One region of the Streptomyces sodiiphilus genome, then DNA from elsewhere that is predicted to be linked to it. Evidence: riboswitches for the same ligand, from Rfam matches in the RefSeq annotation. Region 1 holds a riboswitch; each other region holds the start of a gene.
What was found. A riboswitch is a leader RNA that binds a small molecule or an ion and turns the genes downstream of it on or off. The one in region 1 is predicted to bind cyclic di-AMP.

Region 1 (7,278 bases):
GCCAGGGCCGCCGGGGTGGTGGGCCGGTCACACACCGGGGGCCGGTGGGACCGGTCGGGGTGGGCCGTGGGTCAGACGGACAGGCCCTTGTCGCGCAGCCAGGCGAGCGGGTCGACGAAGCTGCCGCCGCCGGGGGCCACCTCCAGGTGGAGGTGCGGGCCCGAGGAGTTGCCGGTGGAGCCGACGTGCCCGACGGTCTCGCCGGTGATGACTTCCTGGCCGGTGGAGACGGTGATCGAGGAGAGGTGGCTGTAGGAGACCTCGGTGCCGTCGGAGAGTTCGACGGTGACGCGGTAACCGTAGGAGCCGGCCCAGCCCGCCTCGGTGACGACGCCGGTGTGCACGTTCTTGACGGGGGTTCCGGTGGGAGCGGCGAAGTCGGTGCCGGTGTGGTTGCTCTGCCACATGGTGCCGCTGTCGCCGAACCGGGAGGTGATGTTGTAGCTGCTGAGGGGGAGGGTGAAGCTGGCGCGCAGCTTGGCGATGCGCTCTTCCTCCTCCTTGCGCTTGCGCTCCTCTTCTGCCTTGCGCTTGCGCTCCTCCTCGGCGAGCCGCTCGGCCTCGGCCTGCTGGGCGGCCTCGGCTGCGGCGCCCGCGGCGGCGGCCTCGACGGCGGCGGCGCGTGCCTCTGCCTCGGCCTGGGCCTCCTGCTGGTCGGCCTGCTGGAGGATGCGGGCGCGCAGCGCCTCGCCGGCGTCGGCCCCGCTGCCGGTGTCGGCGGTGGCGGTGACGGCGGCGGCCTGGGTGAGGGGCGCGGAGGTGAAGGCGACGGTGTCCTGGACGTCCTCGTCGGCGGAGACCAGGGTGCCGAGGCCGGGGATCTGGTCGGGAATGGAGCGGACCTTGTCGGCCGCGGCGTCCATGCCGGGGACGCCCGCGTTGCCCTCGGCGGTCGTCATGCCTCCGGCGCCGACGGCGGCGAAGACGCCGACGCCGAGCACGGCGCGGCTGCGGGCGATGCTGCCGCCGCGCTGCTTGGCGACCCGGTGGCGGCCGCGCACGGGGCGGATCGTGTCCGCGCTGGGGTTCCACTCGCTGATCGGCTCACCGTCGGTACGCTCGGGCCCGAAGTACGCGGGGCCGTTCCCCTCCTGGTGGTGAGGGTCGTACGGGGCGAGGGTGTCGGTCGTACCCTCGCCGTAGGCATGCCGGTTAGACGCCACGGAGGCGCTCTCCTTTCCTTCCTTCGCCTACCGGGTTAGCTGACGGGTTCGGAGCAGGAAGGTCTCCTACGGTCAGCCGGTGGCTGCCGGCTGTCCGATTCACCCCAAGAAACGTGGTTCCCCGGTTCCTTCGGTGCAGTTGTTGCGCACGCGCCGGATTCGGCGACAGAGCACGGCGCCGTCTCGTGACGGCGATGACGACCGCGCTGCGTTATCGAACGTTAATAGACCCGACCGCCATATTCCAAGTGGCGGAGGGAATAACTAGAGGAGAGCCCGGGGACTTTCAGTGGCCAACTCCAGCAAACCGGGCAAAATCTGCCGACCCTAGCGTGGACATAACAATTGACAGTTCATCAAATGTTATGCGGAGCGCCGCCTCTCACTCACCTACGGTGATTCCGCCGGGCGCACCGGTTCGCCGCCCAGCACCCCGGGCAGCGCCTCGTGCAGCGCCTCGGCCGCGGACCGCGGCGTCCAGCCCTTGTCGTCCAGCATCCGCTTCACCTCGGTCCGCAGCAGCCGGGAGAACTCCGGGTAGTGCGGGGTGGCCGGCCGGGGCCGCGCCTCCTGAAGCGCGCACCACAGCAACTCCGCGTAACCCACCGCCCCGTACACCGGCGCGCTCCCCGACGGCGCCCCCGGGGGCAGCTCCCGCCGGTCCCCCGACGGCGGCTCCGGGCGGGCGAAGAAGCGCGACCTGTGGCAGTCCGGCCCGCCGGAACCCTCCAGCCGGTACGCGTCGCGCAGCGCCGGCGCGAACCCCGCCCGCAGCAGGCTGCGCTGGCTGTCGGTACCGGGGTGGGTCAGAAACTCGATCAGCTTCTCGGCGTCCCGCGCCCGGACGCTGTCCGCCGCGACGGCCAGGCTCTGCCCGCCCAGGGCCGCCGCCCCCGGCAGGGTGGTGATCCCGAACCCGACATCCGGGGGAAGGGCGGCGTCCAGCTGCGTCGCGGCATAGGGCCAGTTGCGCATCAGCACCGTGCCGCTGTCCTCGTCGCTGAACTCCCGCAGCGACAGCGTCTCGTCCGCCTCGTCGGCGAGCGGGTTGATCTCGGCGCCGGTGATCCGCTCCAGCTCCCTCAGGCCGGCCTCCAGCTCTTCCCTGCTGCCGACGTAGCGGCCGTCCTCGTCCACCAGCTCCGCCCCCGAACTCCACAGCGCCTCCATGGCGTTGACCGTGAGCCCCTCGTAGGACGCGAGCTGGGTGATGTAGAGGGGATGGCGGGCCCCCCGCGGCCAGTTCCCGAGCAGCTCCCCCAGCGTCTCCTCACGCAACCGCTCCGGCCCCCGGTCCAGCTCGCCCAGCAGATCGGTCCGGTAGTACAGCAGCCCCACATCGGTGTTGAACGGCACCGCGTACACCGCCCCGCGCCACCGGCCCGCCCGGGCGGCCTGCGGCAGGAAGTCCGGCTCCAGCAGCTCTTCGTCCAGCTCCGCGATCAGCCCCGCCTCGGCGAACTCGGGTATCCACACGATGTCGAGGTTCAGCAGGTCGAAGTCGGCGGTGCCCGACTGGAGGGAGGCGACGAGCTGACTGCGGGCGGTGTCCGCCCCCGAGGGCAGCTCCACCAGCCGGGCCTCCCGGTTGCCCTCGATCGCGTTCCACGCGTCGATCAGCTCCCGGCGCACGCTGCGCCCGTCCCTGGTGGTCAGGTCCGCGCTGCTGACCACCACCAGCGGCCGCCCGTCGTCGGCCGGGAACGCATCCGCTTCCGGCCCGCCGGAGCACGACGCGGCCAGCAGCGCCGGCACGGCGAGCGCCGCCAGCACGGCCCCCCGGGCCCGGGCGGCTCTCACGGGTTCCCCCGGCCGGCTCGCCGGTCCGCCCCGGCGTTGTCCAGCAACCGGACCATGCGGCCCTCCCGGACCGGCGGCGCCACCGGCAGCGGATACGCCCACAGCGCGTCCTGCTGGTTGAGGGCCGACCGCCCGCCCAGATACTCCCGGCGGTCGTCGCGGTCCCGGAAGCCCTGCTCGGCCAGGGCCCAGCGGCCCTCGTCCGAGCGCAGCCACCGCCGCAGCCGCTCCACGGCCTCCCGCCGGTCGGCGGCGTCCGCGGTCGCGCCCTCCCAGTGCACCGGGACGAACGTCAGGTCCAGCGCCGGGACATCATTGGGGTAGTAGGCGGTGAACCCGGCGTCGGCTGCGCCGTAGAGGTACCTGCTTCTGCTGCCGGTCAGGCAGGCGGGCCCCAGAGACTCTTCGAGAAGCATCGCGGCGGTGGGCTCGGCGATCAGCAGAGCGGCCCGGGGCTCCTCGCCAGCCAGGGCGCACAGCAGTCGGCTGTCGTCCGCCGGGACCTCCTCGTCCTGTTCCGGCAGGCCGGTGTTGTCCGGGGCGAGGGATTCGGCCAAGGCGTGAGCGAGAGCCGCCTCGGAGGAGTCCGGGTCCGCGTGCCGGACGGGCAACTGTTCCCGCTCAGCGATGGCCAGCAGCTCACCCAGAGAGTGTCTCGGCCTCCAGTCCTCTTCGACTCCCTTGAGCGACCCCGGCACCGCGAGGACCGCCCGGGAGCGGGCCAGCGTCTCCGGCTCGCCCAGGTACAGGGCGCTCTCCGGCCGTTCGACGGCGTCGCGCACCCGGGCGAGCGAGGTGGAGGCGGCGGGCAGCCACACGTCGGGCTGCGGGCCGACGTCGCGCAGCGGCGCGGCGCAGTCCCGCTCCGCGGTCGTCCGGGGGCAGGCCCGCTCCGGTTCGGCCCAGGCGGCCGAGTCCCGTAACGCCCGGACGGCCGGACCGGTCGGCGCGGCGTGGACCGTGGTGCCGATCTGGCGGCAGCCCTCCGGCCGGTCCCCCAGGGGACGGTCCGCCAGGGGGGAGGCGTGGAAACCTTCCAGCACCCGGGCGATCGCCGCCTCCTGTTCGGGCGTGGTCAGGATCCGGAGTTCCAGCGCGGGCAGGCAGGGATCGGGGCCGGGCTGCAACAGTCTGCCCACTGCCAGGGCTGCCGGCGCCAGTCCCACCACGGCCGCCCCCGCCGCCACGGCCAGCACCCGGTGCCACCAGGGCCGTCCCGGTTCGAACGCCGCCCGGGCCGCACGGGTTGCGCGCCCCGGTGCGCTGCGGCGCACCGCCGCGACGCCCCGGCGCAGCGGGGCCGCCAGGCGCGCCGCCCGCGACAGGCCGGGCGAGGTGATGGCCTGGGAGAGCACTGTCCTGCCGCAGGCCCCGACGGTCAGCACGTTCGGGAACCAGTCCTCGGGGTGGCTGCCGGGGTCACGGGCGGCCCGCCGGGCGTCCGCCGCCGCGTGCTGCCCCAGCGCCTCCGGCAGGTCCTCGACGGTCACCGGGCGGCCCGGGACCACTCCCTCGCGCAGCACCCGCAGAAGCGCGGAGGTGAACGGGGTGGGACTGCGGCCGTCCCCCGACCACTGCCGTCCCATCTCCCGCGAGGAGGTGATCAGCGCGTACCGGCGGCCGGCCGGCTGCCCGCCGTTGAGGGCGCTGCCGGAGTAGCAGCAGTCGAGGATCACCACGATGTGCTCGGCGCGGGACTCCCGCAGCAGGCCGGTCAGGTGCCGGTAGCTGATGCCGTGCAGCCCGGCCTCATCGGGGGCGGCCTCGGTGGGCAGCAGGTGCAGTTCACCGACCCGGGGCTCCTGCGGCCCCGGCTCCAGCCGGCCGTGCCCGGCGAAGTACAGCAGCAGCAGGTCCTCCGCGCCGGCGACCGCGTCCCGCACCGCCGCCACCATGCGCTCCCGGCGCGGGGAGTGCAGCACGGTGGTGCGGGCGGCGGCCATGCGCCCGAGACTGTCGTCGGTGAGAACGGCGTTCAGTTCGTCCAGACCGGCCGCCACCGAAGGCAGGTCCGGGTAGTCGCCGTGTGCGTACCGGGACACGCCGATGAGCACCGCCCGGGACCGTCCGGGGTCGGGCTGCTGGTAAGGCATGGCCGGATCACTCCGGAAGCCCGCGCCGGATGGCCCTCGCCGCCCGCTCGGCCATCTCCTCCAGCTCACCGCGCCGGTACGGGGTGCGGCTGTCCAGGGTGATCCGCAGATCGGTGTCCTCGACCGAGATCGTGATCCTGCGGCGGCCCCCGCGGTTGCGCAGGTAGTTGCAGGCCGCGCTCAGGAGCCGGAACACGCTGTCGACCACCGCGGTGGTGACCAGCCCGATCAGCAGCTCGTCCTCCAGGCCCATCGAGCTGCCGGGCGCGCCCTCGCGCCGCTCGACCGTCACCACTCCGCTGAGTGCCGGGTCGGCGTCCAGCCACGATCCGAGCCTGTGCAGTTCCCCGGCGGCGCGCGCCTCGCCGTCCTCCACAGCGACGCGCAGCCTCGGTATGTCCCCCGCCTGTGCGGCCATCTTCGGCCTCCCCATGGCCTTCGGGCGCGCGATGCGGCCCCCGCGCCCGTATCGTCCCGTCATTCTAAAGTCGCACAGCGTGCCGGAACAGTTCCCGGAACGGACCAGTTTCCGGCGTTACGCGTGCTGCCCGCCCCCGGCGTCACCGGCCCGGCCGCCGGCCCCGGACAGCGGCCCGTGCGCGGGGCGCGGGGGCTGCTGGACCGCGAGGATCGCGATGTCGTCGTGCACACCGCCGCGGGAGAACGCGGTGACGCTCGCGATGAGCTGATCGGCCAGGTCGCCCGGGTCCTTGAAGGTCCGGCCGCGCAGTCCGCGCGCCGGATCGTAGAAGGTGCCGCGCTCGTCGCGGGCCTCACTCACACCGTCGGTGTAGAGCAGCAGCTGGGCACCGGGGGGAAAGATCTCCGTGTCCACGTGGTCGTCCCAGCCCCCCACCCCTGTCAGGCCCAGCGGCAGGGCCGGCGCGGAGGGCTCCAGGTAGCGCGGCGTGAGCCCCGGCACCAGCAGCAGGGGGGCCGGATGGCCGCGGTTCAGGATGCGCAACGTGCCGGTGTCGTCCGCGGGGATCTCCACGAGGCAGGCGGTGGCGAAGTTCTCGATGCTCTCGTCGGTGTCCTCGCCGCGTTCCTCGCGCCGGGCGGTGTCCCGGGCCAGGGCGGCGTCGAGCCGGCGGGCGACCGTGCGCAGATCGGCCTTGTACTGGGCGGTCTCCCGGAACGAGCCCAGCAGCACGGCCACCGACTCCGCCGCCTGCAGCCCCTTGCCGCGCACGTCGGCGATCAGCAGCCGCACGCCGTGCGGGCTGCTCTGCGCCGCGTACAGGTCGCCGCCGATCAGCGCGTCGGACTGGGCCGCCACGTAGCGGGCGGCGACACGCACCTGGCCCATCCGGTCGGGCGGAGGCGGCAGCACGGCGCGCTGCACCGCCTCGGCGACACCGCGGGCGGAGGCCACCTGCCGGATGCCGCGCCTCACCGTGCTGTTGATGCCCAGGGCCAGCAGCGAGACCGTTCCGACGGTGGCGATGTTGACGCCCTGGTCGCTCAGCCCGGCCTCGTGCCGCCCCACCAGCAGGGCGGCGACCACCGCCGTGGTCAGCAAGCCAATGGCGGCGGTGTTGCGGAACGACGACAGGGACGCCGCCACCAGCGGCACGGCGGCGAACACCGGCACGAAGGTGATGTCCGGCGGCGTCAGCAGATTGAGCACGGTACCGAGGACGAGCAGCGCCAGAGGCAGCCAGCGGGCGTAGCCGGCGCGGCTCAGGTTCGACACCGTGTGGGGCACACTCCCCAATCTGCCGCGCCTCGGGCCGCGAGGCGAATCGGCCGGGCCGGTCGGGCGGAAGGACACGGGCTTCTTCCTGCGCCTGCCTCGGGCCGGTGGCGTCCCCTCGCGGCCTGCGCGCGGCCCGGCCCCGTTTGCGGCCCGGCCCGTCGCGGCCCGTCATGCCGTGGCCCGTGCCTGTCCGGTGCTGCCGGACACCTCCCGGCCGTGCCCGGTCAGCCCGCCGCCCGGCCCTCCAGGCCGTAGACCCGGGCCGCGGTACCGGCGAACACCGCCCCCCGCTCCGCCGGACCCAGCCCGGCCGTCAGCTCCCGGGCGGCCTCCAGCACCTCCCCGTAGCCGGCGGCGGTCAGGCACACCGGCCAGTCGGAGCCGAACATCACCCGCCCCGGACCGAACGCGTCCAGCGCCACCTGCGCGTACGGGCGCAGGTTCTCCGTACGCCAGCGGTCCCACCGCGCCTCCGTGACCAGCCCCGACAGCTTGCACACGGTGTTCGGCAGCGCCGCCAGCC
Region 2 (7,278 bases), on a different contig from region 1:
TCGGTGACCACCGGGACCTGGACACCCTCCGGGCCTTCGCGAAGGGCTGCGACGTGGTCACCTTCGACCACGAGCACGTCCCCACCGAGCATCTGCGGGCCCTCCAGGCGGACGGCATCGCCGTGCGACCCGGCCCGGACGCGCTGATACACGCCCAGGACAAGGGCGTGATGCGGGCCCGTCTCGACGAGCTGGGGGTGCCCTGCCCCCGGCACCGCATCGTGACCGGCCCGGCCGACGTCACGCGCTTCGCCGGTGAGGGCGACGGCTTCCCCGTCGTCCTGAAGACGGTGCGCGGCGGTTACGACGGCAAGGGCGTGTGGCTGGTGCGCTCCGAGGAGGAGGCGGCCGAACCGTTCAAGGCCGGGGTGCCGGTGCTGGCCGAGGAGGCGGTCGACTTCTCCCGCGAACTGGCCGCCAACGTGGTGCGTTCCCCACACGGGCAGGCCGTCGTCTATCCGGTGGTGGAGTCCGTCCAGGTCGGCGGGGTCTGCGACACGGTCATCGCCCCGGCCCCCGGGCTGCCGCCCGAGCGCGCGCTGCGGGCCCAGGAGATCGCCCTGACCATCGCCCGGGAGCTCGACGTCACCGGCCACCTCGCGGTGGAACTCTTCGAGACCGCGGACGGCCGGATCCTGGTCAACGAGCTCGCCATGCGCCCGCACAATTCCGGCCACTGGACCCAGGACGGCGCCGTCACCTCGCAGTTCGCCAACCACGTCCGCGCGGTCCTGGACCTGCCGCTGGGCGACCCGCGTCCGCGCGCCCCGTGGACGGTGATGGCCAATGTGCTGGGCGGTGACTACCCCGACATGTACGCCGCCTACCTGCACTGCATGGCGCGCGACCCCCAGCTCAAGATCCACATGTACGGCAAGGACGTGAGGCCCGGCCGCAAGGTCGGACACGTCACCACCTACGGCACGGACCTGGCCGACGTGCGCGAGCGCGCCCGCCACGCCGCCGACTACCTGCGAGGGACCATCACCGAATGAGCACGCCCAGTACACCGGCCGCCGGCGAGGCGGCCGGCGGCGTCACCGTCGGCATCGTCATGGGATCGGACTCGGACTGGCCGGTCATGTCGGCCGCCGCCGAGGCACTGGCCGAGTTCGGTATCGGCCACGAGGTGGACGTCGTCTCCGCCCACCGGATGCCGCGCGAGATGGTCGACTACGGCGAGCGGGCGGCCGGCCGCGGACTGAAGGTCATCATCGCCGGGGCCGGGGGCGCCGCCCACCTGCCCGGCATGCTGGCGTCCGTGACCCCCCTCCCGGTCATCGGGGTCCCCGTCCCCCTGAAGTACCTGGACGGCATGGACTCGCTGCTGTCCATCGTCCAGATGCCCGCCGGGGTGCCGGTGGCCACCGTGTCGGTGGCCGGGGCCCGCAACGCCGGGCTGCTGGCGGCCCGGATGCTGGCCGCCCACGACCCCCGGCTGCTGGAGCGGATGCGCAGGTTCCAGGACGACCTCAACGCCCAGGCCACCGAGAAGGGCCGGCGGCTGCGCGCCCTGCACGCCGGCGACGACGCCGCGCGGGGGGACGCGTGAGCGCCCCCGCCCGCCGGGAGCGGGACCTCGCCCGGGCCCGTGAGCTGCTGGCCGCCCATCCCGTGGTGGACGGGCACAACGACCTGCCGTGGGCGCTGCGCGAACAGACCGGCTACGACCTGGACCGGCGGGACATCGCCGCCGACCAGAGCGCCCACCTGCACACCGACATCCCGCGCCTGCGGGCCGGCGGGGTGGGGGCGCAGTTCTGGTCGGTGTACGTGCGCACCGACCTCACCGGTGACGCCGCCGTCAGCTCCTGCCTGGAGCAGATCGACGTCGTCGGGCAGCTGCTGGACCGCTACCCGGACCACCTGCGGCGGGCGCTGACCGCCGACGACATGGAGGCGGCACGCGCCGAGGGCCGCATCGCCTCGCTGATGGGCGCCGAGGGCGGGCATTCCATCAACAACTCGCCGGCCACGCTGCGGGCGCTGTACCGCCTGGGCGTCCGGTACATGACGCTGACCCACAACGACACGATCGACTGGGCGGACTCGGCCACCGACGAGCCCCGGCACGGCGGCCTGTCGGAATTCGGCGAGGACATCGTGCGGGAGATGAACCGGCTCGGCATGCTGGTCGATCTCTCCCACGTGGCGGACACCACGATGCGGGACGCGCTGCGGGTGAGCGAAGCCCCGGTGATCTTCTCGCACTCCTCGGCCCGGGCGGTCTGCGACCATCCGCGCAACATCCCCGACGACGTCCTGGAGCGGCTGCCCGCCAACGGCGGGGTCGCGATGGCGACGTTCGTCCCGAAATTCGTGCTGCCCGAGGCCGTCGCCTGGACCAGGGCGGCGGACGCGGCCCTGGCCGAGCGTGGCTTCCACCCGCTGGACGGCTCCGGGGAGGCCCGCGCGGTGCAGCGCGCGTTCGAGCGGGAACATCCCCGGCCGGTGGCCACCGAGGCCACCGTCGCCGACCATCTGGACCACATGCGTGAGGTGGCCGGCATCGACCACATCGGCATCGGCGGGGACTTCGACGGCACCGCCTTCCTGCCCTCCGGGCTGGAGTCGGTGGCCGGCTACCCGAACCTGATCGCCGAGCTGCTGCGGCGCGGCTGGTCCGAGTCCGACCTGGCGAAGCTCACCTGGCACAACGCTGTCCGGGTGCTGCGGGACGCCGAGGCGGTGGCGGCGGATCCCGCGCAGCGCGCCCGTCCCCTGATGGCCTTCCCCGTCTCCGGCCCCGCCCACTGACCGGCGGCCCCTTTCGGGCCGCCGGGGCCGAGTCGAGGATCAAAACGGGCATCAGCGCCCATCTCGTGTGATAAGGCTTCAGCTTTTCGGCGGCCAGTGACCGACGTCACGGTGTAAACCGGGTGTCATGCCCTGGTGGGTGGGACATGACATGTCCCGTAAGGCGACTTCGCAGGCCGGGCCGCAAGTTGACGGTGTGTCGCGATGATGTCGCGCGGCTGCAGGTGGTGTCCCGAATGCGCTCGGTGACCGAAATGGCGGGGGAGTATTTCCGATCATGATCAGACTGTGCCCGCTTTCTTGTGTTGTCCCGATTGTTGTGCTTAACGTGCATGCCGTCGCCGCGCCTCCGCGGCGGCCCGCCACCGGACGCCGAATCCTGTCACCGGGTGGGGGACGCATGAGCACTTCCGTATGACAGGAGCGGGGGACCCACTTTCTGCCGGACGGCGCGGTCACGCGCGTACCGGCTCGGGGTGAAGCCGCCTGCCGGATCCGACGCCTTGCGCCGGGTCCGTCTGCGGCCGGGCACCTTTCCGGCCCGAACCCGACAGCTCACCTCGCAGGCGTCGGAGAGGAGCACACCTATGTCCGCACGCGGACGTCACCGTCGCCCCCGGGCGCGTCGCATATCCCGCATTTCCCTGATGCTCACCGCCGGCGGCGCCGGCGTGGCGCTTCCGCTGGTGGCCGCCGGCCAGGCGAACGCCGCCCCCGCCGTGGCCCCCGCCGCGGCGTTCGGCTCCGGTCCGGTGGTCTCCGCCGCGGCTCCGCAGGCCGCCGCGCCCCAGACCTTCGTGCAGACCGCCGCCCCCTCCACCGTCGCCGAGGAGAGCGGTTCCTACACCGTCGTCAGCGGGGACACCCTCTTCGGCATCGCCACCGCTCAGGAGGTCGAGGGCGGCTGGCAGGGCCTGTACGAGAGCAACCGCGAGGTCATCGGGGGCAACCCCGACCTGATCCACCCCGGCCAGGAGCTGTCCCTGGACGGCCAGGCGGTGCTGCCGCGGCAGAAGGCCGCGCCGAAGACCGAGCACAAGGCGAAGCCGAAGCACGCCAAGCCGAAGGCCGAGTCGAAGCCCGCGCCCAAGGCCGAGCCGAAGGCGGAGCAGCAGGAGAAGCCCGCGGCCTCCGCGCAGTCCTCGGCGCAGTCCTCCGCCGGCAGCGCGGCCGCCCCGGCGGCCCCCGCCGCCCCGGCCGCCACCGGCTTCACCGCCCCGGTCGCCGCCTCGCCGAGCACCGCCTACGGGGCCACCGGCTCGCTGTGGTCCAGCGGCTACCACACCGGCGTGGACTTCTCCGCTCCCTCCGGTGCCCAGGTGAAGGCCGTCACCAACGGCACGGTCGTCTCGGCCGGCTGGGGCGGTGCGTACGGCAACGAGGTCGTCATCCGGCACAACGACGGCCGCTACAGCCAGTACGCCCACCTGTCGGCGATCTCGGTCTCCGCCGGCCAGTCGGTCTCGGCCGGCCAGCAGATCGGTCTGGTCGGCTCGACCGGCAACAGCACGGGCCCGCACCTGCACTTCGAGGTGCGCACCGGCTCCGGCTACGGTTCGGACATCGACCCGCTGGCCTACCTGCGGGCCAACGGGGTCAGCATCTGACCTGACGGCGCCACGCGTCCTACGGGCCCTTCCCCGCCGCACGACGGGGAAGGGCCCGTAGGCCGTCCGGAGTGTCAGAACATGCGAGACAGTAACGCATACTGTCAGATCTTCATATGAATAATGCGTTTGCCGCACCCGCCCGCATCACACGGACAATCCTCCTCGTGCTCCTCGTGGCCCTGCTCCCTGTCACGGCCTGCACCGGCCACTCCGGTGCCGGCACCGGAGCCGGCGGTGCTCCACCCGGCGACGACCCGCCCCCCGTCGTGGAACCCAGGGAGTTCACCCTGGTCGCGACCGGCGACATCCTCCTGCACGAGCGGCTGTGGAACCAGGCCCGCGACGACGCCGCCCAATCCGGCGCGGGCCCCGAGGACTTCGCCCCGCAGCTCGCCAGGATCGCCCCTGTCGTCTCGGGCGCCGGCCTGGCCGTCTGTCACCTGGAGACCCCCCTCGCCCCCGAGGGCGGCCCCTACCGCGGCTACCCCATGTTCTCCGGCCCGCCCACCATCGTCCCCGCCCTCGTGAGCACCGGCTACGACGCCTGCACCACCGCCTCCAACCACACCTTCGACGCCGGGGCCGAAGGCGTGGACCGCACCCTGGACCTCCTGGACTCCGCCGGCCTCGCCCACGCCGGCTCCGCCCGCAGCCCTGAGGAGGCGGAACGGACCACCCTGATCGAGGCGGACACCCCGGCGGGGCCGGTCACCGTCGCACTCCTCTCCTACACCTACGGCTTCAACGGCATCCCGCACCCCGGCGGGGACGCCTGGCGCGGCAACCTCATCGACGAGGACCGCATCCTGACCGACGCCGCCCGTGCCCGGAAGGAGGGAGCGGAGTTCGTGGTCGCCGCGATGCACTGGGGCGACGAGTACCGGCACGAGCCGAACCAGGACCAGCTGGAGACCGCCCCGCGCCTGCTGGCCTCCCCCGACATCGACCTGCTGCTCGGCCACCACGCCCACGTCGTCCAGCCCGTCGAGCACATCGGCGGCAAGTGGGTCGTCTACGGCCTGGGCAACCTGATGTCCGCCCACCGCAAGCCGGGGCAGCCGCAGCAGGAGGGGCTGCTGGTGCGCTTCACCGTGACCGAGAACCGGGACGGCGGGGGGTTCACCACCACCGGCGCCGAGTACCTGCCGCTGCTGCAGACCGACGCCTTCCCGGTCGGGGTGGTCGATGTCGCCGCCGCGGTGCTCGACGGCGGCGACCCCGGAACCGCCGGGCCCGGAGAACTGGCCACAGCTCTGGAGCGCACCACCGACATCGTCGAGAGCCGCGGCGCGGCCGAGCACGGCCTCACCCTGCTGCGGGAGGTCAGCGACTGAGCCGCTGGTACCGGCGGACCGCCGGCGGAGCGAACACGGCGATCAGCAGCACCGGCCATACCACGGCCGGCACCAGCGGGTGCTGGGCGATCCACGACTCGCCGCCCGTGCCCGGGTTGCCGAACAGCTCCCTGGCGGCCGCCGCGGTGGACGACAGCGGGTTCCACTCCGCCACCGTGCCCAGCCACCCCGGCATCAGCTCCGGAGCCACGAACACGTTGGACACCGCCGTCAGCGGGAAGGCCAGAGGAAAGACGATCACGCCCACCAGGTCGGGGTCCGCCACCATCAGCCCCAGCCAGATGCCGACCCAGGTGACCGCCACCCGCAGCAGCAGCACCAGCGCCACCGCCAGCAGCGCGGGCCCCGCGCCGCGATGCCACTGCCACCCCACCAGCAGCCCGCAGCCCAGCAGCAGGACCATCTCCAGCAGCGCCCGGAACAGGTCGGCGGTGCCGCGCCCGGTCAGCAGTGCCGAACGCGCCACCGGCATGGACCGGAACCGGTCCGCGACGCCCCGCCGCACGTCCGAGGCCACCGCGGTGGCCGTGGCCCCCATCCCGTAGAGCATCGTCATGACGAACACCCCCGGCAGCAGGAACTCGCGGTACCCGCCCCCGTCGGGCACCGTCATGCCGCTGCCGAAGACATAGCCGAAGACCAGCACGAAGAGGATGGGCAGCGAGAAGTAGATGCCGATCTCCTCCGGGGACCTGGCCAGGTGCGCCATGTTGCGGCGGGTCATCGTCCAGCCGTCGGCCGCCGCCCGGCGCAGCCGCGAGGACGGCCCGGCCGGGGCCGGGCCCGGGGTGGTGAGAGCGGTCATGACGGAACCCTTCCGGTTTCCGGTGCGCCCGCGCGGCGCCCGGTCAGGTGGAGAAACGCCTCGTCCAGGGTCGGGCGCCGGGACCCGATGTCCTCCACGGTGATCCCGGCGTCGTGCAGCGCCCGCACGGTCTCGGTCAGCGCCGTCATGCGGTCGGCCACCGGTGCCCCGATGCGGCGCAGTTCCCGGTCGCTGACGGGCGGACCCGCCGCCACCCGGGCGACGAGCCGGGACACCTCGGGCAGGTCGGCAGCCTCCCGCGCCACGACTTCGAGGCGGTCCCCGCCGGTCCTCGCCTTGAGTTCGTCCGCCGTCCCCTCGGCGACCACCCGGCCGGCGTCGATCACCGAGATGCGCCGCGCGAGCCGGTCGGCCTCCTCCAGGTACTGGGTGGTCAGCAGCACGGTGGTGCCGCCGGCCGCCAGCTCGCGGACGGTGTCCCAGACCTGGTTGCGGCTGCGCGGATCGAGGCCGGTGGTGGGCTCGTCCAGGAACAGCACCCGAGGGGTGCGGATCAGACTCGCCGCCAGGTCCAGGCGGCGGCGCATGCCCCCCGAGTACTGTCCGGCGGACCGGTCGGCGGCCTCGGCCAGCCCGAACCGCTCCAGCAGCTCCTCCGCCCGCAGCCTTGCGGCGCGGGTGCCCAGCTTGAACAGGCGCCCGAACAGGATCAGGTTCTGCCGCCCGCTGAGCGTCTCGTCGACCGCCGCGTACTGCCCGGTCAGCGCGATCCGCTCGCGCACCCGCTCCG
Region 3 (7,278 bases), on a different contig from region 1:
CCTCTTGAGAGTGGTCCTGTCCAGACGGGACGGGTGCACCCCGGCCTCATCGGCCCAGTAGCGCTCGGCCCCGGCCACGTCGGCTGACTCGTGGATCATGACCCGGTACTGGAGACGATCCGGTGTGACGCCGAGCAGCCGTAGCCAGGCGAGGTACACCGCGATCATGCCGGGGTCGCTGTTGACGAAGTGAACGTCCTCGCGCAGGCGGTGGGGTTTGCTCTTGGCCCCTTCTGCCCAGTACAGGCCGACGCCGACGAGGAAGAGCTCGCGGTCCGTGAGGCGGCCGATCTCGTTGCCCGCCGCCATTTTGGTGTTCCACCGGGCGAGTGTCTGCCGGCGGCGGTGCGGTGCCCAGCGGGCTTCCCGCATCCGGTGCATGTGCTTCGGGGAGGGGGCGGGCGCCGGGAGGTCTCTGACCCAGCGCGAGACGGAGCTCTTCGATACACCGAGCTCGTCGACGATCCGGTCGTAGGTGTGCCCGGCCCGGCGAAGCTCCCGGGCGGTCTCGCGCAGATCCGGCCGGGCGTTCGGCCCGCGCCGGGCGGGTGCTGAGTCCTGGTTCGTGTGCATGACGGCAGGATGGCCCGGAAAGCCCCCCGGCGGATCGAAAGTGTCAGCGATTCACCAGTTCGAGTGAGGGGCGGGGTACCCGGAGTGCCGGACCGGCCGCGGGGTTGTGCGGTTCCCGGGGAGCCCACCGGAACTCCCCCGGAAAAGCGGTGGACCGCGCCCTTAGGCTGGTCCCCATGAGTGAAGCGGGGGCAGCCGGAAAGGGGCGGGAGTCCGGTCTGCTGTGGTGGCCCCGTCGGCGCAGCGTCGTCCTGGACAGCGCTCTCGCGCTGGTCTCGGGGGTGGAGTGCGTGCTGCAGGCGGCTGCGTTCGCGGACCGCACCGGGCTGCCCTCCGGGCCGCTGGCTCTGCTGGGGGCCCTCGCCGGGCTGACGCTGCTGGTGCGGCGGCGCCGGCCGCTTGCCGTACTTCTCGTGGCCATCGCCGTACTGCCTGCTCAGATGGGCAACCTGCTGGCGCTGGTGGGGCTCTACACGCTGGCCTCCTCGGAGGCGCCGCGGCGGATCACCGGGGCTCTCGCGGCGATGCTGGGGGTGGGGACCATGGTGGTCACCTACCTGCTCATGGACCAGAGCCTGGACCCCCACGATCCCGAGATGCCGGTGTGGTTCTCGGTCCTCGTGGCGGCGCTGTTCGGGGTGGTGGCGGTGGTGCCCCCGGTGCTGCTGGGCATGTACGTGCGGGCCCGCCGCCGCCTGGTGGAGTCGCTGCGGGACCGGGCGGACGGCCTGGAGCGGGAACTGGCGCTGCTGGCGGAGCGCGCCGAGGAGCGCGCGGAGTGGGCGCGCAGCGAGGAGCGGACCCGTATCGCCCGGGAGATGCACGACGTGGTGGCGCACCGGGTGAGTCTGATGGTGGTGCACTCGGCGGCGCTGCAGGCGATTGCCCGCAAGGATCCGGAGAAGGCTGCGGAGAACGCTGCACTGGTCGGTGACATGGGGCGGCAGGCGCTCACCGAGCTCCGGACGATGCTGGGGGTCCTGCGGGCGGACCAGAAGTCGCCGGCCGGTGCCGCGGCACCGGCCGGGCCGGGCGTCACCGGCGCGGGGGCGCCCGGCGGGGCCTTTGGCGGAGCGGAGCAGCGGGCGGAGGACGGGCAGGGGCGGCCGGGGCCGTCGCTGGACCAGGTCGCGGGGCTGGTGGAGCAGTCCCGGGCGGCGGGCATGGCCGTGGAGCTGGCGGTCGAGGGGGAGGAGCGCGCCTACGCACCGCAGGTCGAACAGACGGCGTACCGGCTGGTGCAGGAGGCACTGACGAATGTGCACAAGCACGCGGCGGGGGCCCGGGCGCGGGTGCGGCTGGCGTGCCGGGAGGGGGAGGTGGCCGTGCTGGTGCAGAACGAGGCTCCGGCCGGCGGTGGCGGCGGGCCGTCGGGGGCCGGGCTGCCCAGCGGGGGGAACGGCCTGGTGGGGATGCGGGAGCGGGTGACGGGGCTGGGGGGCGGCTTCGTGTCGGGCCCCACGGAGGGTGGCGGCTTCCGGGTCTCGGCGGTGATACCCGACAGGGCGGGCAGTCGCCGGCCGGCCGCAGGCGGCTGAGCCGGCAGGGGGCCGGGCGGGCGGTGCCGAAGCGGGGGTACCGGAGGGCAGAGGTGCGGGGAGGGGCGGGGGCGGGCGCGGGTTAGCGTCGGGGGGTGGAGGAGCGAGAAGACCCGACGCGGATGCCCGAGCTGTTCGGCCGGGAGTTCGCCGCCGATCCCTATCCGGCCTACGCCTGGCTGCGGGAGCACGCGCCGGTGCACCGGGCGGTGCTCCCGAGCGGGGTGTCGGCGTGGCTGGTGACGCGGTACGCGGACGCCCGCCAGGCGCTGGCGGACCAGCGGCTGAGCAAGAATCCGGAGCGGCACAGCGCGGCCGCGCACGGCCGGGGACGGGTGGGCATCCCGGGTGAGCGGGGCGCGAACCTCATGACGCACCTGCTGAACATCGACCCGCCGGATCACACCCGGCTGCGCCGGCTGGTGTCCAAGGCGTTCACGCCCCGCGGGGTGGCGGCCTTCGCCCCGCGGGTGCAGGAGCTCGCCGACCGGCTGATCGACGACATGCTGGCCGGGCAGTCGGGCGCGGAGCGGGGGAGGGCGGATCTCATCGATTCCTATGCCTTTCCGCTGCCGATCTACGCGATCTGCGATCTGCTGGGGGTCCCGGCGGAGGATCAGGACGATTTCCGTGACTGGGCGGGAATGATGCTGCACACTTCCGGCAAACGTGGCGGAGTGGGGCGCTCGGTGAAGCGGATGCGCGGATATCTGGGGGAGCTGATCCAGCGCAAGCGGAAGAATCCGGGTGATGACCTCATCACCGCCCTGATCCGGGCCTCGGATCACGGTGAGCATCTCACCGGGGAGGAGGCCGCGGCGATGGCCTTCATTCTCCTTTTTGCCGGTTTTGAGACCACCGTGAATCTCATCGGCAACGGGCTGCACGCGCTGTTCCGGAACCCCGCCCAGCGGGAGCTGCTGGAGCGCTCGCTGGAGGCGGGGGACGACCGTGTGCTGTCGGCCGCGGTGGAGGAGCTGCTGCGGTTCGACGGCCCGGTGGAGCTGGCGACCTGGCGGTTCGCGACCCAGCCGCTGGTCCTGGGCGGGTGCCGCATCGAGCCGGGGGACCCGGTGCTGGTGGTGCTGGCGTCGGCGGACCGGGACCCGGACCGGTTCGCCGACCCGGACCGGCTGGATCTGACGCGGCGGGACAATCCGCATCTGGGGTACGGGCACGGAATCCATTACTGCCTCGGCGCCCCCTTGGCCCGGCTGGAAGGGAAGACGGCGATTGCCACGCTGCTGCGGCGATTGCCCGGTGTCCGGCTTGCGGTGGATCCCGGCGATCTGCGGTGGCGTGGCGGTCTGATCATGCGTGGACTCCGGTCACTTCCGGTGGAATTCGACCCGGCGAAGGTGACGCAAAGTCAGTAGTGTGATCTCCGCGTGATATCGGTGGGACCGACTTGTGATGGGGCCGCGAAACGGGCTAGGTTCTGCCCTCAACCGCAACGTTGTTCGCATGAGAGGTCCGCACATGCTCTCCGGGAACGGCCGTCACCGTCGCCCTCGCCAGGCTCCCGCTTTTGTCGTCGCAGCAGGCGTCACCGGCGCCGGCCTCGCGATGCCACTGCTGGGGGCGGGTGCCGCCCAGGCGGTCACCGGGGAGACCTGGGATCTGGTCGCCGACTGCGAAAGTGACGGCGTGTGGAGCGCCGACACCGGCAACGGGTACTACGGCGGCCTGCAGTTGACGCTGGGAATGTGGGAGGAGTTCGGCGGTCTGGACTTCGCCGAGCGCCCCGACCTCGCCAGCCGCAGTCAGCAGATCACCGTGGCCGAGCGCATTCTCGCCGCCCAGGGCCCGCAGGCCTTTCCTACCTGCGCGGTCACCACGGGCCTGTGGCAGGAATCGCGCAAGGCCGCCGGAGGGGAAGGCGGGAAGGAGAGCCGGGAGCCGGGCGCGGATGAGGCCGACGGCACCGGGCGCGAGCCGGGAGAGCGGACCGGCGCGACCGGGCACGAGGGTGGCCAGGGGAACGGCCGGGAGCGGGCCGGCTCCGGCGCCGGGGAGACGCCGGAGGGGGCCGAGGCCGGAGACTCGGCGGACCGGCAGCGCGCCGGCGCCGGAGCCGGCGGCGCGCGGGACGGCCGGACCGGCGGCTCGACGGGCGAGGCCCCCGAGGAGCGCGAGGGGGAGGCGTGGGCCGGAGAAGAGGCCGGCGCCGGGGAACGGGGTCAGGAGGCCCCGGGCGGCAAGCACCGTGGCCTGCCGGACCCGCAGGAGGACGAGCGTGCCCAGGAGGCCGGATCGGGGCGCCACGCGGACCGTGGCCGGTCCCGGGAGCAGGCCGCCGACGCCTACGAGGTCCGGGCCGGCGACTCGCTGTCCCTGATCGCGGACCGGCAGGCGGTCCCGGGCGGCTGGCCTGCCCTCTATGAGCTGAACGAATCGGTCATCGGTGACAATCCAGACCATATCCTCCCGGGTCAGGAGCTGGACTTGGACGTCATGGCGCGTTAGGCCGTGAGCCACCGGAGGGATTTCCCTCTCGCGTAAGTGTGACCATCCTCTCGAACTTCCATGAGACTGTCCGGGTGGTCCGCACTGTCCGTTTAGTCCTTGACCTGCGAAGACATGTGATCGTTCCAGTCAAGCAGCGGCGTGTCGGTGATCTTCATCGTTCTTGAATCGTTAGGCGCGGTGTGCCTACTGTCCCTCTGCCCGCCAATGCGGGCACCGAGGGTCGAAACGCCGAATCCTGCCGCCGGCCCCGGAAGTCCGTCGTGCACCACCGCAGGCAGGAGCGGGGGACCCAGGTAAGTGCCGGTCCGGGCATCGCTGTCCGGAACGGCTTGGGGTGAAGCCGGAGCAGGAGAAACGTTCCGTCCGGCCGGGTAGCTCACACCCGAACCCGACAGCTCACCTCGCAGGCGTCGGTGAGAAGGAGCGTCATGCTCTTTTCGGGCAAGGGTCGCCACCGCCGTCCGTCCAAGCCGGCCCGTGTGGCCGTCGCGGCCGGAGTGACCGGCGCAGTCGTCGCACTTCCGATCGTGGGCGCGCAGAGCGCCCAGGCCGCCTCCGTGGAGACCTGGGACGCCGTCGCCCAGTGCGAGTCCACCGGCAACTGGTCCATCAACACCGGCAATGGCTACTACGGTGGCCTGCAGTTCTCCCAGTCCAGCTGGGAGGCCGCGGGTGGCACCCAGTACGCCTCGCGCGCCGACCTGGCCACCAAGGGCCAGCAGATCGCCACCGCCGAGAAGCTGCTCGCCATGCAGGGCCCGGGCGCCTGGCCGCACTGCGGCCAGAAGGCCGGGCTGTCCGCCGGCGGCCCGTCCGCCAATGTGGACGCCGGGAGCGGTCAGGGCGGTGCCGCGCCGCAGCAGCAGGCGGCCCCGGCGCAGCCCGAGCAGCAGCAGGCCCCGGCGCAGCCCAAGCAGCAGGCCCCGGCCCCGTCGGGTCAGGCCGGCCAGCAGTACGTGGTCGAGGCCGGCGACACCCTGGGCCGGATCGCCGATGCCCACGGCACCACCTGGCAGCAGGTGTACGAGGCCAACAAGTCCGTGGTCGGTGGCGACCCCGACCTGATCTTCCCCGGTCAGAAGCTCTCCCTCTGAGCCACGGCGACCCGTCCGGTGGAGGGCCCGCGCCACGGCGCGGTGCCCTCCACCGGGTTTTCTTCACCTTGTAAACAAAAAGATGGCATCTGCTCCGACCAGGGCGAATGCGGGCCGACGCCGTCCACGGGGCGAGCTGAGGAGACGTTCCGCGCCCCCGGCCGGTTAGGCTCAGGGGGCTGAAGACCGCTTCCCCGGCCCGGCCGGGCCGGCAATCGTCCCCTATGAAGGAGATGCTCGTGCCGTCCATCGACGTCGTCGTAGCCCGCGAGATCCTCGACTCGCGAGGCAACCCCACGGTCGAGGTCGAGGTCGGCCTCGACGACGGCAGCACCGGCCGCGCCGCGGTGCCCTCCGGTGCCTCCACCGGTGCCTTCGAGGCCCTGGAACTGCGTGACGGTGACAAGGCCCGTTACCTCGGCAAGGGCGTGGAGAAGGCCGTCCTGGCCGTCATCGAGCAGATCGGCCCGGAGCTGGTCGGGTACGACGCCACCGAGCAGCGCCTCATCGACCAGGCGATGTTCGACCTGGACGCCACCCCGGACAAGTCCTCGCTGGGCGCCAACGCCATCCTGGGCGTGTCGCTGGCCGTGGCCCACGCCGCGTCCGAGTCCCGCGACCTCCCGCTCTTCCGCTACCTGGGCGGCCCCAACGCGCACCTGCTGCCGGTCCCGATGATGAACATCCTCAACGGCGGCTCGCACGCGGACTCCAACGTGGACATCCAGGAGTTCATGATCGCCCCGATCGGCGCGGAGTCCTTCTCCGAGGCGGTTCGCTGGGGCGCGGAGGTCTACCACACGCTCAAGTCGGTGCTGAAGGAGCGCGGTCTGGCCACCGGCCTGGGCGACGAGGGCGGCTTCGCCCCCGACCTGGGCTCCAACCGCGAGGCGCTGGACCTGATCGTCGAGGCCATCACGAAGGCCGGCTACACCCCCGGCCAGGACATCGCGCTCGCGCTCGACGTGGCCGCCACCGAGTTCTACAGCGACGGTGTCTACACCTTCGAGGGATCGGCGCGCACCGCCGAGCAGATGACGGACTACTACGCGGAGCTGGCCGACGCCTACCCGCTGGTCTCCATCGAGGACCCGCTGAACGAGGAGGACTGGGAGGGCTGGCAGACCCTGACCGCCCGTCTCGGCGAGCGGCTGCAGATCGTCGGTGACGACCTGTTCGTGACCAACCCCGAGCGGCTGCAGCGCGGCATCGACAACGGCTCGGCCAACGCGCTGCTGGTGAAGGTCAATCAGATCGGCTCGCTCACCGAGACGCTGGACGCCGTCGAGCTTGCTCAGCGCAACGGCTTCAAGTGCATGATGTCGCACCGCTCCGGCGAGACCGAGGACGTCACCATCGCGGACCTTGCGGTCGCCACCAACTGCGGCCAGATCAAGACCGGTGCCCCGGCCCGCTCCGAGCGGGTGGCCAAGTACAACCAGCTGATGCGCATCGAGGAGATCCTCGACGACGCGGCGGTGTACGCCGGGCGCAGTGCGTTCCCGCGGTTCCAGGGCTGAGCCCACCGCGCGGCCGGGCGCGGTCCCGCACTGCCTGACGGCCCGTCGTCACCCGTATCCCCGGACACCCTCCCGTACGGTGTC
Region 4 (7,278 bases), on a different contig from region 1:
GACCGTGGCGACCACGGTCAGTCCCAGCGCCAGCCACACCTTGTTGGGGCGGGGCGGCTTCGGCGGTTCCCCGTACGGCGGCTGCGCCGCGCCGTAGGGCTGGTGCGGCGGCGCGCCGGGCACCGGCGGCGGGTAGCCGTAGCCCGGCTGCGGCTGGGGAACCGTAGGGGGAACCTGCCCCCGGCCGCCCTGCGGCTGCTGCGGAGGCGGCGGGCCGAAGCCCTCGTTCGGCTGCGGCTGCCATGGCTGGCTCATGGAAGGTCCCCCCTGGTGCTGACGACGGTGCCGGTGACGGTCGTTGCGTGTGCGACAGCGGACGGCACACCGTCCGTTCCTGCGGGCCGGGTGCGTCCACCGCACCACGCAGCCAACCGCCTCCGGCCCCCACCGACAACCGGATTCCCCGCTTCGTGACACGACGGGAACAGACCGGCATCCGGCTCCGCACGAAGCGGGGCCTCCCGCAGTCCCGCCGGTCACCTGCCCAGGAGCCGGGTCTCCTCGTCGGTCAGAGCTTCTCCACCGGCGCGTACCGCAGCAGCAGCCGCTTGGGCTTCTCCCCGCCGAAGTCCACCGTGGCCTCCGCGCGGCTGCCCGCGCCCTGGACCGAGACGACCGTGCCCATGCCGAAGGTGTCGTGGGTGACCCGGTCGCCGGGGGCCAGCTCCACGACCGGGCGGTCCCCGGTGCGGGAGCGGGTGGCGAAGCCGTCGGTCACTCCGGCGCGCGGGCCGGAGCGCGGGGTCGCCGAGGGCGCCGGGGCGGAGGCGGTGCCGCCCAGCCGCCGCCAGTCGACGAACTGGGCGGGGATCTCCTCCAGGAAGCGGGAGGGCGGGTTGTACTGCGGCTGCCCCCAGGCGCTGCGCAGCGTCGAGCGGGTGACGTAGAGCCGCTCGCGGGCGCGGGTGATGCCCACGTAGGCCAGCCGCCGCTCCTCCTCCAGCTCCTTGGTCTTCCCCAGCGACCGCATGTGCGGGAAGACGCCGTCCTCCATGCCGGTGAGGAACACGGTGGGGAACTCCAGTCCCTTGGCGGTGTGCAGGGTCATCAGCGTGATGACGCCCGTCTCCTCGCCCTCCTCCTCGTCGGGGATCTGGTCGGAGTCGGCGACCAGCGCGACCTTCTCCAGGAACTCGGCGAGGGTGCCCGGCCCGGCCTCCTCGCTCTCCTCCCGCTCCTGTTCGAACTCCAGTGCCACGGCGGCCAGTTCCTGCAGGTTCTCGACCCGGGTCTCGTCCTGCGGGTCGGTGGACGCCTGCAGTTCGGCCAGATAGCCGGTCTGCTCCAGTACGGCCTCCAGCACGGTGGCCGGGCCCGCCCCCGACTCCACGACCGTGCGCAGCTCCTCCAGCAGAACGTTGAACCGCCGGACGGCGTTGACCGAGCGGGAGGCCATGCCGTAGGCCTCGTCCACCCGGCGCAGCGCCTGCGCGAAGGAGATCTTCTCCCGCTGCGCCAGGGCCTCCAGCATCGCCTCGGCACGGTCCCCGATGCCCCGCTTGGGGACGTTCAGGATCCGCCGCAGCGGCACGGTGTCCTCGGGGTTGGCCAGCACCCGCAGGTAGGCCAGGATGTCCCGGACCTCCCGGCGCTCGTAGAACCGCACTCCGCCCACGACCTTGTAGGGCAGGCCGACGCGGATGAAGACCTCCTCGAAGACCCGGGACTGCGCGTTGGTGCGGTAGAAGACGGCGACGTCGCCGGGGCGCGCCCGGCCGGCGTCGGTGAGCCGGTCGATCTCGTCGGCGACGAACTGTGCCTCGTCGTGCTCGGTGTCCGCCACGTAGCCGGTGATCCGCGCCCCGTCGCCCTCCTGCGTCCACAGGTTCTTCGGGCGCCGGTTCTCGTTGCGCTCGATCACGGCGTTGGCGGCGGACAGAATCGTCTGGGTGGAGCGGTAGTTCTGCTCCAGCAGCAGGGTGGTGGCCTGCGGGTAGTCCTCCTCGAACTGGAGGATGTTGCGGATGGTGGCGCCCCGGAAGGCGTAGATCGACTGGTCGGCGTCGCCCACCACGCACAGCTCGGCGGGCTCGACGGCGCCCTCCTCCTGCCAGCCGGCGGATCCCACCAGCTCGCGGACCAGGGTGTACTGCGCGTGGTTGGTGTCCTGGTACTCGTCGACCAGCACGTGCCGGAACCGCCGCCGGTAGTGCTCGGCGACGTCCGGGAACGCCTGCAGCAGGTGGACCGTGGTCATGATGATGTCGTCGAAGTCCAGCGCGTTCGCCTCGCGCAGCCGCGACTGGTAGAGCGTGTACGCCTCGGCGGCCGTCTTCTCGTAGCCGTCCTGCGCCCGGGCCGCGAAGTCCTCGGCGTCGATCAGCTCGTTCTTCAGGTTCGAGATCTTCGCGCTGAACGACTTGGGCGGGAAGCGCTTGGGGTCCAGGTCCAGGTCGCGGCAGACCAGCGCCATCAGCCGCTTGGAGTCGGCCGCGTCGTAGATCGAGAAGCTGGAGGTGAACCCGAGCCGCTTGCTCTCCCGGCGCAGGATGCGCACACACGCGCTGTGGAACGTCATCACCCACATGGCGCTCGCACGGGGACCGACGAGCTCCTGGACCCGCTCCTTCATCTCGCCCGCGGCCTTGTTGGTGAAGGTGATCGCCAGGATCTGCCCGGGGTGCGCCCCGCGGGCCGACAGCAGGTACGCGATGCGGTGGGTGAGCACCCGGGTCTTGCCCGACCCGGCCCCGGCGACGATCAGCAGCGGCGCCCCGCTGTGGGTGACCGCGGCCCGCTGCTGCTCGTTCAGCCCCTCCAGCAGGGCCGCCGGGTCGGCGGGCGGCCGGGGCGCGCCGTTGCGGTAGTACGCGTCCCGCGGCGGCGCCGCGAAGTGCCGGCCGAAGAGGGCGTCGGCGTCCTCCCGCTCGGCCTCGCCCGGTCCGGGCGGAGGCGGCTCCTCACCCGCGGGTTCGAGGTCGGCCAGAACGCTGTCGTCGAAGAGGCTGCTCATTGTGCACCGAGTCTAGAACGCCCTGTCGGTCCCGGGCCCGGGCCTCCGTAGAATCCGGCTATGACCGAGCCCTCCCATGACCCCGCCCGAGCCGAGCCCCCTTACGCCGGTCTGCGTGCCTCGCACGCGGACCGTGAGGCGGTCGCCGAGCGGCTCCGGGAAGCAGCCGGCGACGGCCGGCTGGACCTGGACGAGCTGGAGAGCAGACTGGAGCGCGCGCTCACCGCCAAGACCTACGGGGAACTGGAACCGCTCACCGCCGACCTGCCCGCCCCCGGCGGGGCCGTGCCCGCGCTGCCCGGCCTGCCGGCCCCCGGGGACGAGAAGCCGCTGGTGATCAAGGCGGGCTGGGCCGGGGCCGCCAAGGATGGGGCCTGGCAGGTGGCCTCCCGCATCGTCGTGCACGGCTCGGTGGGCGGCGCGAAGCTCGACTTCACCCAGGCGCAGCTGGGCGGCCGGCGCCTGATCGAGATGCGGGTGAGCGCCGGGGTGGGCGGTGTGGTCGTCGTGGTCCCGCAGGGCTGGGAGGTACGGACGGACGACATCGACCCCGGGATGGGCGGCGTCAGCAACAAGGTCACCGATCCGGGGCAGCCCGGTGCCCCGGTTCTGCACATCAGCGGGGCGGCGGACATGGGCGGCGTGAAGGTGCGCCACCCCAACCGCTGGGAACGCCGCCGGCTGCGGCACTGCGCCTCCTGACCCCGGGACACGGGTTCCGGAGGCTCCGTTTCCGCCGCCGGGTGCGACCGCCCGGCGACGCTGCGTCCGGATAACGAATTGGTTTCGGGCATTTGGCACAGCGCCCTTCCCAAACCCGCCCGGGGGTGGCTAGCGTGCAGCGCCAGGTGGCTCGCTCCACTGCCGTCGAACCCGGCGGCACGGGCCGCCTCCGCCTAGTCCGGCCTGCGCCGGAGCCGGGGACCCACCCTCGTCCGCCCGTTGCCGGGCGGGCAGGTCCCACGCTGTCCCCCGGGACAGTGGGGGCTCGTCCCCCAGGGGCGAATCGGGCCGCATCGCGAGGTGCGACCCGTAGGGCAGCCTTCCGAAGCCCGAGCCCGACAGCTAACCCGGTCAGCGGTCCCGGAAGGAGAGACGGCCTTGGGTTCCCACCGCAAGCCGCGCACCGGACTGTTCGACTCGCCCGCCGCCCGACGGGGTGCCATGGGGGTCGGCGCCGCGGCCCTCGCCTCGGCGACCCTGCTGAGCCAGCACGCCTACGCCGACGACAACGATTCCCCGGCGGTCGAGGAGCAGCGGAACCGGGCGGACGCCGCCGCCGAGCGGGCCGCCGGCGTCAAGGAGCGCGTGGACGCGCTGTACCGGCAGGCCGGCACGGCGACCCAGGAGTACAACGCCGCCGACGAGGCCGTCACCGCCCAGCAGGAGAAGGCCGACGCGCTCCTGGACAAGGCGGCCGAGGCCGCGGAGCAGGTGAACGAGGCCCGGCGCGAGCTCGGGCAGTTCGCGGCGGCCCACTACCGCACCGGCGGCCTGGGAGAGACGGCGACACTGCTGCTCGCCGACGACCCGCAGAGCTACTTCGACACCCGGCGCACGCTGTCGCGGATGACCGAGCGCCAGCACCGGGCCCTCGACGACTACACCCAGCGGCAGGCCGAGGCGGCCGAGCAGCGCCGGGCGGCGGCCGGGGCGCTGGAGGAGCTGGAGGAGCGGCAGCGCGAGCTGCGGGAGAAGAAGGAAGAGGTCCAGGGCAAGCTCGGGGCCGCCCGCACCCTGCTGGCCGAGCTCACCGCCGAGGAGAAGAAGGAATTCGAGCGCCTCGAACGGCTGGAGGAGGAAGAGGCCGAGCGGCGGGCCGAGGCGGAGCGCCAGGAGCGCGAGGAGCGGGAGCGCCAGGAGCGCGAGCAGGCCGAGCGGGAACAGGCCGAGCGCGAGCAGGCCGGGGAGGACGGCTCCGGCCAGGGATCGGGAACCGGCACGGGCGGCGGTACCGGGGGCGGCACGGAAACCCCCGGCGACTCCACCGGCACCCGGGCCCAGCAGGTGATCGCCTTCGCGGAGGCCCAGATCGGCAAGCCCTACGTGTGGGGCGCCACCGGCCCGAACTCCTACGACTGCTCCGGGCTCACGCAGGCCGCCTGGCGGCAGGCCGGTGTGGAGCTGCCGCGGGTCACCTTCGACCAGGTCAACGTCGGCACCAAGGTCGCCAGGGCCGATCTGCGGCCCGGTGACCTGGTCTTCTTCTACTCCGACGTCAGCCATGTCGGGATCTACATCGGCGACGGCAAGATGATCCACGCCCCCAAGCCCGGTGACGTCGTCAAGGTCGAGTCGATCGACTACATGCCCTGGCACAGCGCCAACCGGGTCGGCTGACCCCGCCGCACGGGCCGGGACCCGGCCTCCGGGCCCGCACCCGGCGAGAAGCCGCGCCCGTCCCCACCGGGCGCGGCTTCCGCGTCAGTCCTCCGCGACGGCGGGCGCGCTCACCACAGGGTGGCGATGAAGATGTTGGCGATCGTCAGCAGGCCGATGGTGCCGAACACACCGGGCGGGACGCGCTCGTCGTCGCGCTTGAGGTAGGCCAGGGCGGTCAGCGCCACGAGCACGACGAGCTTCACCGTGATCTTGATGTGGTTGAGGTCCGCCCCGTCCGCCTCGTTGAGCCCGACCAGGATCAGCCCGGTCACCAGCATGGTGCCCGCGCCGTGCAGGATGGCGGGCACGATGCGGGCCTCTCCGGTGCGCATGGCCTTCATCTGGACGAGGAAGCCGCCCAGCAGGGCGCCGATGCCGATGATGTGCAGGGCGAGAAAGATGCCGATCAGAATGTCCATGGTGCGGAGGTTACTGGTCCGTCCCGGGCGGTCCGCAGGCACGTATGCTGGTCGGCAGGCACCGGTGAGCCCGGCCGGACGCGCGTCCGTCGCGCGGGACACGCCCCACGCCCCGGAACCCCAGGCGCGCACAGGAGTTCTCACACATGCCCACCCCCTCCTCCGCTTCCTCCTCCACGTCCTCGCGGAGGCGCTCGGTCACCGTGATGGCACTGGTCGTCGTGCTGGTCGGAGCGCTGGCGCTCGGCGGCCTGTCCGCGCTGGGCGGCGACCGCTCCGGCGACAGCGCCGCGACCGGTGACGGCCGGGGAGCGGACGAGGAGGGGCAGACGGTCCAGCCGCTGCCCGACGATCACCCGGTGCACGCCCTCGCCCGCCGCGACGGGGACGACCCGCTGGCCCGCGGGGACGCCGACGCCCCGATCGTGATGATCGCCTACATCGATTTCCAGTGCGCCCTGTGCGGCCGCCACGCCCGGGTCACCGAGCCGAAGCTGGTCGAGGAGTACGTGGAGAGCGGCGTCCTGCGGATCGAGTTCCGCAACTTCCCGGTCTTCGGCCCGGAGTCCGACACGGCGGCCCGCGCCGCCTGGGCTGCCGGGGAGCAGGGCATGTTCTGGGAGTTCTACACCGTCGCCTTCAGCGAGGACGCCCACCAGCACAGCGGCCGGTTCGACGAGGAGGGCGTCATGGAGATCGCCGAGGAGGCCGGGGTCACGGATCTGGACCGCTTCGCGGAGGACCTGGACTCCGAGGAGGCCGGCAAGGCCGTGGAGCGGGATGCCGAGGAGGGCTTCGGGCTGGGTGTCACCACCACCCCGGCGTTTCTGGTGAACGGCCACCCGCTGGTCGGAGCGCAGCCCGTGGAGACCTTCCGCGAGACCATCGACCAGCTCCTCGCCGCGCGGCGCTGAACGCGCTCTTCTGCCGCGGAGCCCCACCCGGCATCATGGAACCCGGAAACCTCCCGCTGTCACACGGACCCCACGCCATGAGGTGACATGCCCTCCCGACAGCCCGCCTCCCGCCCCGCCGGACCGGCGCCCGGCTCCCCCGGCCCTCGCGCCGGTCCGTCCGACGGAGGGATGCGCCGGGTGGCGACGGCCGCCTTCGCCGGCACGGCCATCGAGTTCTACGACTTCTATCTCTACGGCATCGCCGCGGCCCTGGTCCTGAACACCGCCTTCTTCCCGAACCTCTCCCCGGTCAACGGCACTCTGGCCGCCCTGTCCACCTATGCCGTCGCCTTCGTCGCGCGCCCGGTGGGCTCCGTGCTGTTCGGCCACTTCGGGGACCGGGTGGGACGCAAGTCCGTCCTGGTGGCCTCACTGTTGCTGATGGGGCTCTCCACGGTGGCCATCGGCCTGCTGCCGGACTACCACAGCTGGGGCGTGTGGGCCCCGGTGCTGCTGGTGTCCCTGCGTCTCCTGCAGGGCATCGGGCTGGGAGGCGAGTGGGGCGGAGCGGCCCTGCTGGCGGTGGAGCACGCTCCCCACGGGCGGCGGGGCTTCTACGGCGCCTTCC

Region 2: linked by a shared signal. The riboswitch ahead of ABD299_RS17700 (M23 family metallopeptidase) and the one ahead of ABD299_RS17815 (M23 family metallopeptidase) in region 1 are both predicted to bind cyclic di-AMP.
Region 3: linked by a shared signal. The riboswitch ahead of ABD299_RS12715 (LysM peptidoglycan-binding domain-containing protein) and the one ahead of ABD299_RS17815 (M23 family metallopeptidase) in region 1 are both predicted to bind cyclic di-AMP.
Region 4: linked by a shared signal. The riboswitch ahead of ABD299_RS15870 (C40 family peptidase) and the one ahead of ABD299_RS17815 (M23 family metallopeptidase) in region 1 are both predicted to bind cyclic di-AMP.

What each region holds. Positions count from the first base shown of each region.
Region 1 is NZ_BAAAMJ010000038.1:1,351-8,628, forward strand. It holds gene ABD299_RS17815 (M23 family metallopeptidase) at 72-1,163, opposite strand; cyclic di-AMP (ydaO/yuaA leader) riboswitch at 1,173-1,338, opposite strand; gene ABD299_RS17820 (extracellular solute-binding protein) at 1,554-2,963, opposite strand; gene ABD299_RS17825 (caspase, EACC1-associated type) at 2,960-5,056, opposite strand; gene ABD299_RS17830 (effector-associated constant component EACC1) at 5,064-5,474, opposite strand; gene ABD299_RS17835 (PP2C family protein-serine/threonine phosphatase) at 5,592-6,752, opposite strand; gene ABD299_RS17840 (amidohydrolase family protein) at 6,980-7,278, opposite strand, start outside.
Region 2 is NZ_BAAAMJ010000034.1:39,783-47,060, reverse strand. It holds gene ABD299_RS17715 (5-(carboxyamino)imidazole ribonucleotide synthase) at 1-995, shown strand, start outside; gene purE (5-(carboxyamino)imidazole ribonucleotide mutase) at 992-1,552, shown strand; gene ABD299_RS17705 (dipeptidase) at 1,549-2,757, shown strand; cyclic di-AMP (ydaO/yuaA leader) riboswitch at 3,118-3,341, shown strand; gene ABD299_RS17700 (M23 family metallopeptidase) at 3,405-4,364, shown strand; gene ABD299_RS17695 (CapA family protein) at 4,532-5,701, shown strand; gene ABD299_RS17690 (ABC transporter permease) at 5,691-6,527, opposite strand; gene ABD299_RS17685 (ATP-binding cassette domain-containing protein) at 6,524-7,278, opposite strand, start outside.
Region 3 is NZ_BAAAMJ010000026.1:134,921-142,198, forward strand. It holds gene ABD299_RS12695 (helix-turn-helix domain-containing protein) at 1-573, opposite strand, end outside; gene ABD299_RS12700 (sensor histidine kinase) at 750-2,111, shown strand; gene ABD299_RS12705 (cytochrome P450 family protein) at 2,234-3,487, shown strand; gene ABD299_RS12710 (transglycosylase family protein) at 3,576-4,577, shown strand; cyclic di-AMP (ydaO/yuaA leader) riboswitch at 4,797-5,005, shown strand; gene ABD299_RS12715 (LysM peptidoglycan-binding domain-containing protein) at 5,009-5,674, shown strand; gene eno (phosphopyruvate hydratase) at 5,914-7,194, shown strand.
Region 4 is NZ_BAAAMJ010000031.1:53,145-60,422, reverse strand. It holds gene ABD299_RS15885 (hypothetical protein) at 1-255, opposite strand, end outside; gene pcrA (DNA helicase PcrA) at 509-2,953, opposite strand; gene ABD299_RS15875 (DUF1707 SHOCT-like domain-containing protein) at 3,014-3,655, shown strand; cyclic di-AMP (ydaO/yuaA leader) riboswitch at 3,907-4,048, shown strand; gene ABD299_RS15870 (C40 family peptidase) at 4,055-5,293, shown strand; gene ABD299_RS15865 (hypothetical protein) at 5,404-5,754, opposite strand; gene ABD299_RS15860 (DsbA family protein) at 5,901-6,668, shown strand; gene ABD299_RS15855 (MFS transporter) at 6,840-7,278, shown strand, end outside.